DNA from 2 places in the Pseudoduganella sp. HUAS MS19 genome. Region 2 is predicted to be linked to the other one. Evidence: riboswitches for the same ligand, from Rfam matches in the RefSeq annotation. Region 2 holds a riboswitch; the other holds the start of a gene.
What was found. A riboswitch is a leader RNA that binds a small molecule or an ion and turns the genes downstream of it on or off. The one in region 2 is predicted to bind thiamine pyrophosphate.

Region 1: it holds a riboswitch for thiamine pyrophosphate, as region 2 does, so the genes downstream of both, thiC (phosphomethylpyrimidine synthase ThiC) here and ACWBU6_RS20985 (TonB-dependent siderophore receptor) in region 2, are expected to answer to the same signal.

Annotation. Positions count from the first base shown of each region.
Region 1 is NZ_CM132133.1:1,432,485-1,439,976, forward strand. Features, by position in the region: gene ACWBU6_RS06660 (acyclic terpene utilization AtuA family protein) at 1-212, opposite strand, end outside; gene ACWBU6_RS06665 (DUF4382 domain-containing protein) at 380-1,582, opposite strand; gene ACWBU6_RS06670 (hypothetical protein) at 1,759-2,394, opposite strand; TPP riboswitch at 2,452-2,563, shown strand; gene thiC (phosphomethylpyrimidine synthase ThiC) at 2,641-4,500, shown strand; gene thiS (sulfur carrier protein ThiS) at 4,497-4,700, shown strand; gene ACWBU6_RS06685 (thiazole synthase) at 4,720-5,502, shown strand; gene thiD (bifunctional hydroxymethylpyrimidine kinase/phosphomethylpyrimidine kinase) at 5,499-6,575, shown strand; gene thiE (thiamine phosphate synthase) at 6,585-7,202, shown strand; gene ACWBU6_RS06700 (response regulator) at 7,220-7,492, shown strand, end outside.
Region 2 is NZ_CM132133.1:4,608,441-4,615,932, forward strand. Features, by position in the region: gene ACWBU6_RS20940 (VOC family protein) at 1-46, shown strand, start outside; gene ACWBU6_RS20945 (YciI family protein) at 60-485, shown strand; gene ACWBU6_RS20950 (YciI family protein) at 497-1,189, shown strand; gene ACWBU6_RS20955 (LacI family DNA-binding transcriptional regulator) at 1,186-2,178, opposite strand; gene ACWBU6_RS20960 (RNA polymerase sigma factor) at 2,249-3,508, shown strand; gene ACWBU6_RS20965 (GFA family protein) at 3,519-3,878, opposite strand; gene ACWBU6_RS20970 (Imm26 family immunity protein) at 3,943-4,401, opposite strand; gene ACWBU6_RS20975 (ferritin family protein) at 4,438-4,737, opposite strand; gene ACWBU6_RS20980 (iron-containing alcohol dehydrogenase) at 4,863-6,032, shown strand; TPP riboswitch at 6,040-6,138, shown strand; gene ACWBU6_RS20985 (TonB-dependent siderophore receptor) at 6,211-7,492, shown strand, end outside.

The DNA of each region.
Region 1 (7,492 bases), 3.2 Mb from region 2:
TCGCGCATGACGTCGATGAAGTCGGTGGCGTAGCCCAGCTCCGGCTGCTTGCGGCGCGCGGCCGCCAGCAGCGACATGGTCAGTTCGGCCAGGTAATCGAAAACCAGGTAATCGAGTTCGCCGCCATCGAGCAACTGGCGCGGGCCGAGGGCGCTGTCGCCCCAGAAGCCTGCCGCACCGCCAATCCGGACATGGTTCCTGCCTGCGCGCACCCTGGCTCCTTTTATTAAATCATTCGATTGAATAATTCAGGATACCGCGGAAAAGCGCAGGCGCGCAAGCGGCGCGCGTTGCAGCCTGGCGACGCGCAAAAGAAAACCCCGGCTGCCGCCTGGAGGCGGCGCCGGGGCTGTGGCACCAGCGGAGCCGGCGCAGGTGCTTACGGCACCAGGTTGAAGTTGACGTTGACGGCGTTGGCGACGTTGATGTCGACCGCGGCGTTGGACAGCGTGCTGTAGCCGGTGGCCGAGGCGTCGACCTTGTACATGCCGGTGGCCGGGATGGTGCCCGCGCTGGAGAAGGTCAGCGGCAGGGTGGCGCTGTAGGCAGCGTACTGCGGCGCGGCCAGCGGCAGCTTGGCGATGCTGTAGGCGCCGCTGGCCAGGTCGGCGTTGGCGTAGCGCAGGGTCACGGTCGGGCCGCCGGTAATGGCTTGCTTGGCCGAGACCAGGGCCGATTCGGTGGCGCTGGCCGGGGTCAGGGTGGCAGTGCCGCTGATCGAACCCATCAGGCTGGTGGTGGCCAGGGTGAAGGGCGCGCCCGTGGTGCTGATCGGCACCATGGCAGTGGTGGAAGTCACCGGCACGCCGCCCACCACGTAGGCGGCATGGGTGTTGGAGGTGATCACCACGTCGTAGTTACCGAGAGGCAGGCGTGGCAGCACGAATTCGCCGGTGGCGCTTGGCACCGTCGCGGCCACCACGGCACCATTTTGCTGGGCGCTGACGGTAATGCCATCGGACAGCAGCGGCACGCTGACGAAACCGCTGATGCCGTTCAGGGCAGTCGGGATCACTTTCACTACCGGTTTCAGCGCGTACTTGCCATTGCCCTTGGTGACGATGGATTTGCAGGCGTCGAAGTCCATCACCAGATCGTAGCGCTGGCCCGCTTCCACGGTGAAGTCGGCATTCATCTTGATGCCGCTCTGTACCGCGCTCGGGGTATCGAGCGAGATCTCGGTGGTCGTGCCGCTCAGGACCACGGAGTTGGCAGTCGCGTTGCCGGTGTTCGGGTCCAGCACCAGGCGCACCTGGTTGTAGCGGCCGGCTGCCAGCGAGGTCTGGCCCAGTGCTTCCAGGGTGCCGTTGGTCAGGTTCAGCAGGTTGATCTTCTTGCCGGGCGACAGGGTGACGTCGGTCCAGCCGCTATCGGTATCGCTGGCGGTGGCGCTGGTGTTGACGCGCACTTTGTTGACCGTCACATTGACGGCATCAAAGCCGCAGGCCGGGGCGTCGGTGATCGAGACGCCCAGGGTACCCATGGTCTGGGTCGGCGGCGTATCGCCGCCGCCGCCGCCGCCGCAGGCAGCGAGCAGGAGGGAGGTCAGCGCGAGTGGGAGCAGGGAGACTTTGGTGTGCATGGTGGTGCCTCTCGTAGTAGTTATTGGTGCTCTTCCATTATCGGAATCAAGAGGAAAACCGCTACGTGCGATTACGCACATAGTAACGATTTGTTACACTTGCAGATGGAAAGCCACTGGGCAGCGCGGTGGAGTGTTGCTGTCTGGCAACGCTTCAATGTCGCTAGCTACCCTGGTCACGGGCAATTGACGTTCCAGGCAGTGAGTTCGGCGCGCGCGGTGCGGACCGTGATCTCAAGCTTGCTGCCGATGTCGCTCGCATAGCCAAGCAGGAACATGCCGTCCGCGCTGCGGCCCAGCGTGCGCAACTGGAAGTTGCGCGCCCGGGTCGGGGCGCAACTGGTGTTGCCGGCCATGAGCAGGCGCGCGCGCTGCAGCAGTTCGCCCTGTGCCTGGATCAGGCGCAGCATGTCGATCTCGGCCAGCGGGGCGCGCAGTTCGACCATCGCCGCCGGCGGCGTGCCGCAACTGGTGGTGTGGTGGATCCAGACGTGCTCGCTGCTGTCGGCGCGCCAGCTGTCGTCGGCCTGCTGCGCATAGCGGGTGCGGGTGACGCGGCACAGCGGCAGCACCAGGCGCACCGGCGGCGCGTCGCTGCTGGCGCTGGCAATCCACTTGCGCCCGTCGCGCCCGCGTTCAGCGCGCAGCGGGGGCACCGGCGTGCCCGGCGCGGTGCGCTGCATGAACTGTTCGAACGAGCGCTGCTCGGCCAGCGTGGGCTCGCGCGCAGCAGCGCCAGGCGTTGCCGCTACAGGCGCCGCGGCCGCCGCAGCCTGCGCGGCCATCGCCGCCAGGAATACTACATATCGCATCCGGTCTCCTTTCAATGCGCATCGATTATAGATATAATCCGCTCGCTGCCGAAAGGTGGCACACGCTAGGGGTCCTGTGCGCTCAATTCCATATTGAGTGCGCGGGTGAGAAATACCCTCCGAACCTGATCTGGATAATGCCAGCGAAGGGAAGCTTCAGGATACGCACGGCTGCGCCACGACAGGCGCAAGCGCAGGCGCAACCTAACCTCCTTTGCTGGCTCCTGCGCCAACAAAGGAGCCAAAATGAACGCCAATCCAACCTTCCTCGCCGCCCAGGCCGAGGTCGACTCCGCAGCAGTCACCCCGCTGCCGAATTCCCGCAAAATCTATGTCACCGGCAGCCGCGCTGACCTGCGCGTGCCGATGCGCGAAATCAGCCTGTCCGGCGACAATGCGCCGGTGACCGTGTACGACTGCTCCGGCCCGTACAGCGACCCGGACGCGACGATCGATATCCGCAAGGGCCTGTCCACCCCGCGCGCCGCCTGGATCGCCGAGCGTAACGACACCGGGCTGCTGGACGGCCCGAGCTCCGACTACGGCCGCCAGCGCCTGGCCGACGCAAAGCTCGATGCGCTGCGCTTCGAACTGCACCGCCAGCCGCGCCGCGCCCTGGCCGGCCGCAACGTGACGCAGATGCACTATGCGCGCCAGGGCATCGTCACGCCGGAAATGGAATACGTGGCGATCCGCGAGAACCTGCGCCGCAAGGAATACCTGGCCGGCCTGCGTGGCCAGGGCGAAAAGGGCGCGCGCATGGCCGACCTGCTGGGCCGCCAGCACCGCGGCGAATCGTTCGGCGCCGCCATCCCGGAAGAAATCACGCCGGAATTCGTCCGCGACGAGATCGCCCGCGGCCGCGCCATCATCCCGGCCAACATCAACCACCCGGAACTGGAGCCGATGATCATCGGCCGCAACTTCCTGGTCAAGATCAATGCCAATATCGGCAATTCCGCGGTGACCTCCTCCATCGGCGAGGAAGTGGAGAAGATGACCTGGGCCATCCGCTGGGGCGGCGATACCGTGATGGACCTGTCGACCGGCAAGCACATCCACGAAACGCGCGAATGGATCGTGCGCAATTCGCCGGTGCCGATCGGCACCGTGCCGATCTACCAGGCGCTGGAAAAGGTCAACGGCAAGGCCGAAGAGCTGACTTGGGAAATCTTCCGCGACACCCTGATCGAGCAGGCGGAGCAGGGTGTCGACTACTTCACCATCCACGCCGGCGTGCTGCTGCGCTACGTGCCGCTGACGGCCAAGCGCATGACCGGCATCGTCTCGCGCGGCGGCTCGATCATGGCCAAGTGGTGCCTGGCGCACCACAAGGAAAACTTCCTGTACACGCACTTCGAAGAGATCTGCGACATCATGAAGGCCTACGACGTCAGCTTCTCGCTGGGCGACGGCCTGCGTCCCGGCTCGGTGTGGGATGCCAACGACGACGCGCAGCTGGGTGAACTGAAGACCCTGGGCGAACTGACCCGGATCGCCTGGAAGCACGACGTGCAGGTGATGATCGAAGGCCCGGGTCACGTGCCGATGCAGCTCATTAAGGAGAATATGGACCTGCAGCTGGAGCAGTGCAGCGAAGCGCCGTTCTACACCCTGGGCCCGCTGACCACCGATATCGCCCCCGGCTACGACCACATCACTTCGGGCATCGGCGCGGCGCAGATCGGCTGGTACGGCACCGCCATGCTGTGCTACGTGACGCCGAAGGAGCACCTGGGCCTGCCGAACAAGGCCGACGTCAAGGAAGGCATCATCACCTACAAGATCGCCGCCCACGCCGCCGACCTGGCCAAAGGCCATCCCGGCGCGCAGATCCGCGACAACGCGCTGTCGCTGGCGCGCTTCGAGTTCCGCTGGGAAGACCAGTTCAACCTGGGCCTGGACCCGGACCGCGCGCGGGAGTTCCACGACGAGACGTTGCCGAAGGATTCGGCCAAGGTGGCGCACTTCTGCTCCATGTGCGGCCCGCATTTCTGCTCGATGAAGATCACGCAGGAGGTGCGCGACTTCGCGGCCAAGGGCATGCAGGAAAAGTCGATCGAATTCGTCAAGGGCGGAGCCAACATCTACCGCGAGCAAGCATGATCGAGATCGAACTGAACGGCGCCGCGCATGCGGTGCCGCCGCAGCAGACGCTGGACCAACTGGTCGATTCGCTCGCGCTGGCCGGCCAGGCGCTGGCGCTGGCGGTCAACCGCCAGGTCGTGCCGCGCCAGCGCTGGCCGCAGGTGGCGCTGAAGCATAACGATAAAGTAGACATCGTCCGCGCCATCGGCGGGGGCTGAATAACAGGGGAGACTGCAAATGCAAGACAAACCGTTGGTCATCGCAGGTAAGGAATACAGCTCGCGCCTGCTGGTCGGCAGCGGCAAGTACAAGGACTTGCCGCAAACCCGCGAAGCCACGCTGGCGGCGGGCGCGGAAATCATCACGGTGGCGATCCGCCGCGTCAATATCGGCCAGGACCCGCACGCGCCAAGCCTGCTGGACTATGTGCCGCCGCATGAATTCACCATCCTGCCCAATACGGCCGGCTGCTACACGGCGCAGGATGCGGTGTACACGCTGCAGATGGCGCGCGAACTGCTGAATGGCCACAAGCTGGTCAAGCTGGAAGTGCTGGGCGACGAGAAAACCCTGTTCCCCAACATGCCGGAAACACTGGTCGCCGCGCGCGCACTGGTGAAGGACGGCTTTGACGTGATGGTCTACTGCAGCGACGACCCGATCCAGGCGCGCATGCTGGAAGATATCGGCTGCTGCGCGGTGATGCCGCTGGCCTCGCTGATCGGCTCGGGCATGGGCATCCTCAATCCCTGGAACCTGTCGCTGATCATCGAGCAATCGCAGGTGCCGGTGCTGGTCGATGCCGGCGTCGGCACGGCGTCCGACGCGGCCATCGCCATGGAGCTTGGCTGCGACGGCGTGCTGATGAACACCGCCATCGCCGCCGCCGGTGATCCGGTGCGCATGGCGCGCGCCATGAAGCTGGGCGTGCAGGCCGGCCGCGAAGCCTTCCTGGCCGGCCGCATGCCGCGCCGTTTCGCCGCCTCGCCGTCTTCGCCGATGGCGGGGAGGCTGGCATGAGCGACCGGCCCTGCGTGCTGGTGTTCTCCGGCGCCGATCCTTCGGGCGGCGCCGGCATGGCGGCCGATATCCAGGCCATCACGGCGATGGGCGCGCATGCGCTGCCGGTGCTGACTGCCATCACGGTGCAGGACAATAACCGCGTGCATGCGGTGATGCCGGTGGCGCCGGAGGTGGTGCTGCAGCAGGCGCGCGCGCTGCTGGCGCAGGTGCCGGTGGCGGCGGTCAAGATCGGTATTCCCGGCAGCGCGGAAAATGCGCAGGCCATCGCCACGCTGATCGGCGAGCTGCGCGCAACGCATCGCGCAGCGGCCGGCGCGGCGCCGGGCTGGGCGCAGCGCCTGTACAGCGATCCGCCGGTGGTGCTCGATCCGGTGCTGCGCAGCGGCCACGGCGATGCGCTGGGCCGCGACGATGCGGTGCAGGCGCTGGCACCCTTGCTGCCGCTGGCCACCCTGATCACGCCCAATGGGCCGGAAGCGGCCGCCCTGGCCGGCAGCGCAGCGCGTTACCGTGCCCCGGTCCGCGTAGGCGTCGCGGCGGCCTACGGCACCGGCTCGCTTGCCGGCCCGGTCGCCGCTGCCGGCGCAGAGGAGGAGGGGGCGATGGCCGATGCGGCCATGGCCGCATCGGCATCCGTCGCAAGGGGCGGCGCAACGGTGCGTGGCGCGGCAGGCCAGGCTGCCCCGGGGGACGTGGCGCCGATGGTGGCGCTGGCGACGCCCGGCGTGCCGCCGGCCTGGCACGGCACCGCGCATGGCGACGCGCTGGCCCACGCACGGGCACTGCGCGCCCTCGGCTGCATCCATGTGCTGGTGACCGGCGGCCACGATGAAGGCAGCGACGTGGTGGTCAACCGCTGGCTCGGCCCGGAGCGCCAGCAGAACTGGAGCTGGCCGCGCCTGCCCGGCGGCTTCCATGGCAGCGGATGCACGCTGGCCGCCGCCACGGCCGCCCTGCTCGCCCTCGGCAATACGATGGCGCAGGCATTGACCAAGGCGCAAGGCTATACCCAGCGCGCACTGGCCGCCTCGTACGCAATCGCGCCCGGCCAGCGCATCCCGCAGCGATAAGGAGACATCATGCAAGGACTTTACCTGGTCACCCCCAACTGGGACGATACCGAAAAGCTGCTCGAGGTGACCGAGCAGGCGCTGCGCGCCGGCGTTGCGCTGCTGCAATACCGCCACAAGGACGCCAGCCCGGCGCTGCGGCGCGAGCAGGGCGGGGCGCTGCGCGAGCTATGCCATAAGTACAGCGTGCCCTTCCTGGTCAACGACCACGTCGCGCTGTGCCGCGAGCTGGGCGCCGATGGCGTACACCTCGGCGGCACCGACGCGCCGCTGGCCGAGGTACGTGCCTCGCTCGGCCCCAACAAGCTGATTGGCGCCTCCTGCTATGGCGAGCTGGCGCGCGCGCAGGCGGCGCAGGCGGCCGGCGCCAGCTATGTGGCTTTTGGCGGCTTCTATCCGTCCAAGGTGAAGCAGTACGCCGTCACCACCCAGCCGTCCATCCTGCGCCATGCGCGTGAAGTGATCGCGGTGCCGCTGTGCGTGATTGGCGGCATGACGCCGCACAATGCCGCGCCGCTGGTGGCCGAAGGCGCGCACCTGGTGGCAGCGATTACCAGCGTCTACCTGGCCGATGACGTGGCAGCAGCAGTGCGGGAATTTCAGTCTATAATTTCCCCATTAGCATAACCATAAGGTTGACGCCGATGAACGCCCAGACTCCGCCAAAGCGCCTGATCCTGATCGTCGATGATGACAAGATCCTGACCGAGTTCCTGGGCGAATTGCTAGCCCGCGCCGGCTACGACACCATGCTGGCGCATTCCTCGGACCAGGCCCTGTCCCTGATTGCCGAGCGCGAGCCCGACCTGGCCCTGCTCGACATCCATATGCCCGGCATGTCGGGGCTGGAGCTGGCCAAGCAGCTGAACCGCAACACCACGGTGCCTTTCATGTTCCTCTCCGGCCGCGGCGACGCC
Region 2 (7,492 bases):
GGGGATGAAGGAAATGATGGACAAATCGCCTCAGTGCAAAGCCTAAGGAGACCGACAACATGCGATTCATGCTCATCGTCAAAGCCACCGCCGATTCCGAAGCGGGCAAGATGCCGAAAACCGAACTGCTCGAAGCGATGGGCAAGTTCAACGAGGAACTGGTCAATGCCGGCGTGCTGCTGGCCGGCGAAGGCCTGCATCCGAGTTCACGCGGCGCCCGCGTGCACTTCTCGGGCAGCAAGCGCACCGTCATCGACGGCCCGTTCCCGGAAACCAAGGAGCTGATTGCCGGCTTCTGGCTGATTCAGGTAAAGTCGCTGGATGAAGCCATCGAATGGGTCAAGCGCTGCCCCAATCCGATGGAAAGCGACTCAGATATCGAAATCCGCCAGGTATTCGAGGCCGAGGATTTCGGCGCCGAATTCACGCCCGAACTGCGTGAACAGGAAGCGCGCATCGCCAGCAAGATAGCAGCGCCCGTATAAAGGAGACTTCAATGCAGTACATGGTTATTCGGAAGGCCGACGCCGCTTCGGAATCGGACACCTTCCCATCCGCTGAGCTGGTGCAGGCCGTACCGGGGGCCAAATGGCTGCGCTCCAGCGCCGACGGCGGCCTGCGCATGCGCCGCCGCGACGGCCAGTGGCTGTATGAAGAAGGCCCGTTCGAAGACGTGAGCGTGGCCGGCTTCACCTTCATCGACGCCGAAGACCGGCGCGCCGCCAGCGAACTGGCGGCACGCTGGCCGTCGGCCGACGCCGAGGGCAGTGCCGAGGTCGAGGTGCGCGAAGCCGGTTGCCCCGGCGGCTGCGTCGGCTTCGACACCGGCAAGGCGCCCCAGCACACGGCATGGGCTATCCTGCTGCGCTCCGACGCCGTGGCGGAACAGGATTTCGAACCGCCGGCCGTGGTGATCGACATCATGAACCGCGCCAACAATGCCGGCATCGCGGCCGGGGTCGCCCTGTCCGGCGAAGGCTTGAAGTCGACCGCTCGCGGCGCGCGCGTCAAGTTCAGCGGCGGCAAGCCCTTCATCACCGACGGACCTTTCGCCGAGGTGAAGGAACTGATCGCCGGTTACTGGGCGGTGGATGCCGCCACGCGCGATGACGTCATCGCCTGGGTCAAATCCTACCCCTACCCTAACCCGGGCGATATGGAAGTGGAGCTGCGCAAGGTCGCAGCTTAGGACCGCGTTGTGGTGGAAGCGCGCAGCACCAGCTGCGCGTTGATCACCGTGAGCGGCTCGACTTCCTGGCCTTCGATGCAGGCCAGGAGTTTCTGCATGGCCGCCGCGCCCATTTGCTCGCTGTTCAGGTCCACGCTGGTGAGGGCCGGCGAGGCGAAACTGCCGAACTGGATATTGTCGAAGCCAACCACGGAAATATCGCCCGGCACGCGGAAGCCCAGGGTCTGTGCCGCTTTCATGAAACCCAGCGCCAGCAGGTCGTTAAAGCAGACCAGCGCGTCCGGTGGCTGCCGGCCCAGCATGACCGCGGAGCACAGCTTTTCGCCCGCTGCCGAGATCGGCGCCTCCGCTTCAAATTCGCTCAGCACCAGGCCTTGCGCTGCCAGCGCCTCGCGCACGCCTGCCGTGCGTTCGGGGTTGCGGCGCGAGTTGGCAAATCCCATATAACCAACCCGCTTGTGGCCCTGCGCCAGCAGGTGGCGCGTGACCATGAAGGCACCAAGCTGGTCGTCGCTGGCCACGGAAGGCAGCTTGATGACATCAGGCCGGCCGAAGAACACCGATGGACGGTCCAGCGCCAGCAGCCAACCCAATTCCTCCTCCGGCGTGCGGGAGTAGACGATCATGCCGTCCACGCGCCGGCTCAGCGCTTCCAGGAGATGCCGCTCGCGCTCGGGGGTTTCTTCCGTATCTACCAGCAGCAAGGTATAGCCGTGGGCCTGTGCCACGCGGTTGGCGCCCTTCACCACGCTGGCGTAGTGCGGATTGGTGATGTCCAGCACCGACAGGCCGATGGCCCTGGTGCGGCCGGTGATCATGGATTGCGCCATCGGGTTGGAGCGGTAGCCCAACTGCTCGATGATGCTGGTAAGGCGCGCTTCAACCGCAGGCGAGAAGCGCTGCGCGCCGTTGACGAACTTGGAGACCGTGGCTGTCGATACGCCCGCGGCGGCGGCCACATCACGAATTGTCGCTACGCTCTTCTTCATCGCCCGGTTCATTATTGGAAAAGTTGCCGAGTTTATCACGCGATCGCTGCCATGATGGTAAAGTAGCTGCATGAACGACAACAGCATCCACCGCGCCATTGACGCTGTCTGGCGCATCGAAGAAGCGAAGATCATCGCTGTCCTGACACGCATGCTGCGCGACGTCGCGCTGGCGGAGGAAATGGCGCAGGACGCACTGGTCAGCGCTCTGGAAACCTGGCCGGAAAATGGCACGCCCGACCGCCCGGCCGCATGGCTGATGCAGGCGGCAAAAAACAAGGCGCTCGACTATCTTCGCCACCAGAAGCTGGTACACGAAAAAGAACCGGAGCTGACATACGAAATCGAAGGTTTGCTGCAGGATGCCGCGCCGGACCTGGAACGCGAGCTCGATGACAATATCGGTGACGACCTGCTGCGCTTGATCTTCATCTCCTGCCACCCGGTGCTGACCATGGAGGCGCGCGTGGCGTTGACCCTGCGCCTGCTGGGCGGCCTGACAACCGACGAAATTGCGCGCGCCTTCCTGGCCTCGGAATCGACCGTGGCCCAGCGCATCGTGCGCGCCAAACGCACGCTGGGCGAGGCCAAGGTGCCGTTCGAGGTGCCGCGTGGCGCCGAACTGGAAGAACGCCTGGCCGCCGTGCTGCAGGTCATCTACCTGGTCTACAACGAAGGCTACTCCGCCAGTGCCGGCGCTGACCTGATGCGTCCCGCCCTGTGCAATGAGGCGTTGCGCCTGGGCCGCATCCTGGCCGAGCTGGTGCCGGGCGAGCCGGAAGTACATGGCCTGGTGGCGCTGATGGAGATCCAGTCATCGCGTTCGCGCGCCCGCACCGATGCCGAGGGCAAGCCTGTGCTGCTGCTGGAGCAGGACCGCACGCGCTGGGACCAGATGCTGATCCGGCGTGGACTGGCAGCGCTGCAGCGCGCGCAGTCTCTAGACCGCGTGCCGGGGCCTTATGTACTGCAAGCAGCCATCGCCTCCTGCCACGCCCGCGCACGCAGGCCGGAGGACACGGACTGGCAGCAAATCGCCGACTTGTACCTGGCGCTGGCAACACGCGCGCCCTCGCCGGTAGTGGAGCTCAATCGCGCGGTGGCGCTGGCCATGGCGTATGGGCCGACCGTTGGCCTGGAGCTGGTCGACCAGCTGGTCGATGAACCGGCGCTTAAGCAATATCACCTCCTGCCAAGCGTGCGTGGCGACTTCCTGTTCAAGCTGAACCGCCTGCCCGAGGCGCGCTTCGAATTCGAGCGCGCGGCCTCGCTGACGCAGAATGAACAGGAGCGCCAGTTATTGCTGACCCGAGCCGCGGCCTGCACATAGCGCTGCTTCTCTAAGCGCTTTCAAGGGCGCCGTCGCGGCGGGTGCGGCGGTAGCGCGGGAGGTCGTCGCAGATTGGCTCCCAGTGGAGCCGGTTGTCGGCGAAGGTGTGGTCTTGCGGCGGCAGGGCTTCCGGGTCGTCCAGGCTGGCGGTGGTGATGTCCATGTCGCCGGGCGAACTGTCGTCGGCGAAGGTGAGATGGGTGCCGCAGGTGCTGCAGAACTCGCGCGTCACGCCGGGGCTGGAATGGAAGATGGCGGGCTTGCCGCGCACGTAGCGAAACTGGGAGCGAGCAATGCTGAACCAGGCTACGCTGGGGGCGCCGGACAGGCGGCGGCACATCGAACAATGGCACCAGGTGCTAACCAACACCGGCGCGTCTGCTTCATACTGCACCGCGCCGCAAAAACAGCCGCCCGTGTACATAGGGTTCTCCCTATTCCAGCAGTTTGGTCATGAGCAGTTCCGCCGAGCCGTAGCCAAACAGCGAATCGCTCTCCAACCCCTCCGTGTCGTATGGCACGGATACTTCGCGCTCCGGTTTGGCCGGATCGTCGCCGTAAGTGGCCTGCCAGGCACGCCTTAAGGCGTCCGCACGGCGGATGAACATCGGCACCGGCCAGCCGCCGCGCTGGAAATCGATCATGTTGCCGATTACCGGCCAGCGCCCGTTGGCTACCGCAATGTCGCCGGTGCGGATCACCTTCAGCGCATCGTTGGCCGTCAGCTGCTGCACATCCGCCAGGGTCGGCAGCGTCCAGTGGGTCGGCCCGAACAGGTAGGCCAGCATGACCTTTCCTTGCGGTGACAGGCGGGCCACCAGTCCGGTGGCATACCCGCCATTTCTAAGCGGGATCGCAAACCAGCTGCCCTCCCGGTACGGCTGCAACTTCATCGACTTCCTTTCTGTTTGCAGCGCGATACCAGGACATTATTCGTAGTGGTACTGCGCGGCGATCGGTCCCGCCTTGAACAGCGCTTCCTTCATTTCCTTATCCATTTTCGGGTCGCGCCGGCGCACCCATTCCAGCAGCATCGCGATCTGCTTGCGCGTGGCATCGCGATGGCTGGCCATGACCAGCTTCAGCTCGGGGTCGGTGCACGTCTCGATGCGCTGGTTATGCATGTCCAGCGCCTCGATCTTCTCACTCAACGACGTTAGCGCCCGGTGCATGTCCAGCACCTGGGCATTGAGGTAGTCGCGCGGCTCGACCACGTGTTCCTGTGTCATCTCACTCTCCTTAGGCATGCGGGTACACGCATTGTCAGCCTGCGGCGCGGATTTCTCAAGTGTAGCAAGGCGCCCGGGCGGCTGTCGCACGGATGGGCGAGTTTTGCGCGATAATGCCCGGCATTATGCAAAACTTCGAATTCCACAATCCAACCCGCGTCATTTTCGGCGCAGGACAAATTTCCTCCCTGGCAAAACATATTCCTTCCAATGCACGTGTGTTGCTGCTCTACGGCGGCGGCAGCATCAAGTCCAACGGCACCTATGACGAAGTGCATGCTGCGCTGGCAGGCCTGGAACATCCGGTGCTGGAGTTTGCCGGCATCGAGCCCAATCCGCGCTACGAAACGCTGATGGAAGCGGTGGCGCTGATTCATCGCGAGAACATCGACTTCCTGCTGGCGGTCGGCGGCGGCTCTGTTGTCGACGGCACAAAATTTGTTGCCGCTGCGGCGGTGTACGATGGCGACGCCTGGGACATCCTGAAAATCGGCGGCAAGGTGGTGAAGGCCGCCCTGCCCTTTGGCGCCGTGCTGACGCTGCCGGCTACCGGATCGGAAATGAACAGCGCCAGCGTGATCAGCCGTGCCGCAACGCAGGAAAAGCGCGCCTTCATGAGTCCACACGTTTATCCGCGCTTCTCGGTACTGGACCCGGCCAAGACATTGACGCTGCCACTGCGCCAGGTCGGCAACGGGGTGGTCGATGCCTTCGTCCACACCACCGAACAGTACCTGACCTACCCGGCCAACGCGCCGGTGCAGGACCGCTTTGCCGAAGGCCTGCTGCAAACCCTGGTGGAACTGGGCCCGCAAGTGCTGGCGCGTCCAGATGATGTGGAAGTGCGCGCCAACATCATGTGGACCGCCACCATGGCGCTGAATGGTCTGATCGGCGTCGGCGTGCCGCAGGACTGGGCGACCCACGGCATCGGCCACGAACTGACCGCGCTGTTTGGCCTGGACCATGCGCAGACGCTGGCGATCGTCCTGCCGGGCATCCTGCAGATCCGCCGCGAAGCCAAGCGCGGCAAGCTGCTGCAATACGCCGCGCGCGTCTGGGGCCTGGATGCCGGCAAAGGCACCGAGGATGAACGCATCGATGCGGCCATCGGCAACACGCGCGCCTTCTTCGAACAGATGGGCGTGCCGACCCGTTTGTCCGGCTATGGCCTGGGTTCGGAAGCGATCGATGCCGTCGTCGCCGCCATGGAAGCGGCCGGCTTGACCGGCCTGGGCGAACGGCGCGATATCACGCCTGCCGACGTGCGCAAGGCGCTGCAACTGAGCCTGTAGTACAATACCGCCTCGCTAGGGGTCCTCGCGCATGCGTGCGGGGTGAGAAATACCCTCCGAACCTGATCTGGATAATGCCAGCGAAGGAAAGCGTAGATGGTTGAAAGCCCGCAGGTGCGGGCCCCGCTCTCACCCCTCGTGCTCTCCCGCTGGCGCAACGTACAGCAAGAGCACAAAAATGACTCAATACCGCCTCACCCTGGCCGCACTGGCCGTCGCTTCCGCCTTCGCCCCTGCCGCCAGCGCGCAGGACCAGAAAATGACCGAAGTGGTCATCTCCGCCAACCGTGTGGCCGCCGAGCGCGCCTCCGTGGCCGGCTTCAGCGAACAGCCGTTGCTGCAGACCCCTGCTTCCGTCAGCGTGCTGACCCGCGAACAGATTCAGGAATTGAACATCCGCAACACCACCGACGCAGCCAAGTTCGACGCCAGCATCGGCGACGCCTACAACGCGGTCGGCTACGCCGAACAGTTCTCGATCCGCGGCTTCAAGCTGAATAACGCCAATTCCTACCGCAAGGATGGGCACCCGGTGTCCGGCGATACCCAGATCCCGCTGGAGAACAAGGAAAGCATCGAAGTGCTGCGCGGCCTGGCCGGCATGCAGGCGGGCGTTGCGGCACCGGGCGGCGTGGTCAATTACGTGACCAAGCGCCCCACCGATAACACGCTGCGCTCCGTGCTGTTTGAAGTGGGCGAGCGCGGCTCCGTGCTGGGCACCGTGGACCTGGGCGGCCGTTTCGAAGACCGCCGCTTCGGCTACCGCGTCAACGCGGCAGGTGAACGCATGCGCTCCATCATCAAGGGGGCCGACGGCCACCGCAGCTTCGTCTCCGGCGCGTTCGATTTCCGTATCAGCCCACAGGCGCTGCTGACGATCGATGCCGACTACCAGAAGAAGTCGCAGAAGTCGGCACCCGGCTTCCAGCTGATCGGCGGCACCAGCCTGCCGGTGGTCGATGCCGCCACCTTCCTCAACGACCAGCCGTGGGCCAAACCGGTTGAAACCGAATCGAGCAACATCGGCGTGAACTTCCAGTACCAGCTTTCGCCAGAATGGAAAGCGACCTTCAGCGCGAACCAGCACCGCTTCAAGCGCGATGACTACACCGCCTTCCCTTACGGCTGCACGAGCGAATCGCTGTGGCCGGGCTATTGCACCAACGGCGATTACGATGTTTACGACTACCGCAGCCTGGGTGAAGAGAAGAAACCGCTGTCGGCCAAGGCGCTGTTGAATGGACGCTTTGCGACCGCTTCGATTCGCCATGAACTGGCTGCCGGCCTGTCCTTCTTCAGCAACCACGAAAGCTGGGGCGACTACGTGTACGAATACGCTGGCGTGAGCAACATCTACCATCCGGTTGCGGTCCCGATGACCGATGAGCAAGTGGGCCCGGTTTCCGAGCGCCGCAACGATCATGAGCGCTCGGCCTTCGTGCAGGACATCATCGGCCTGA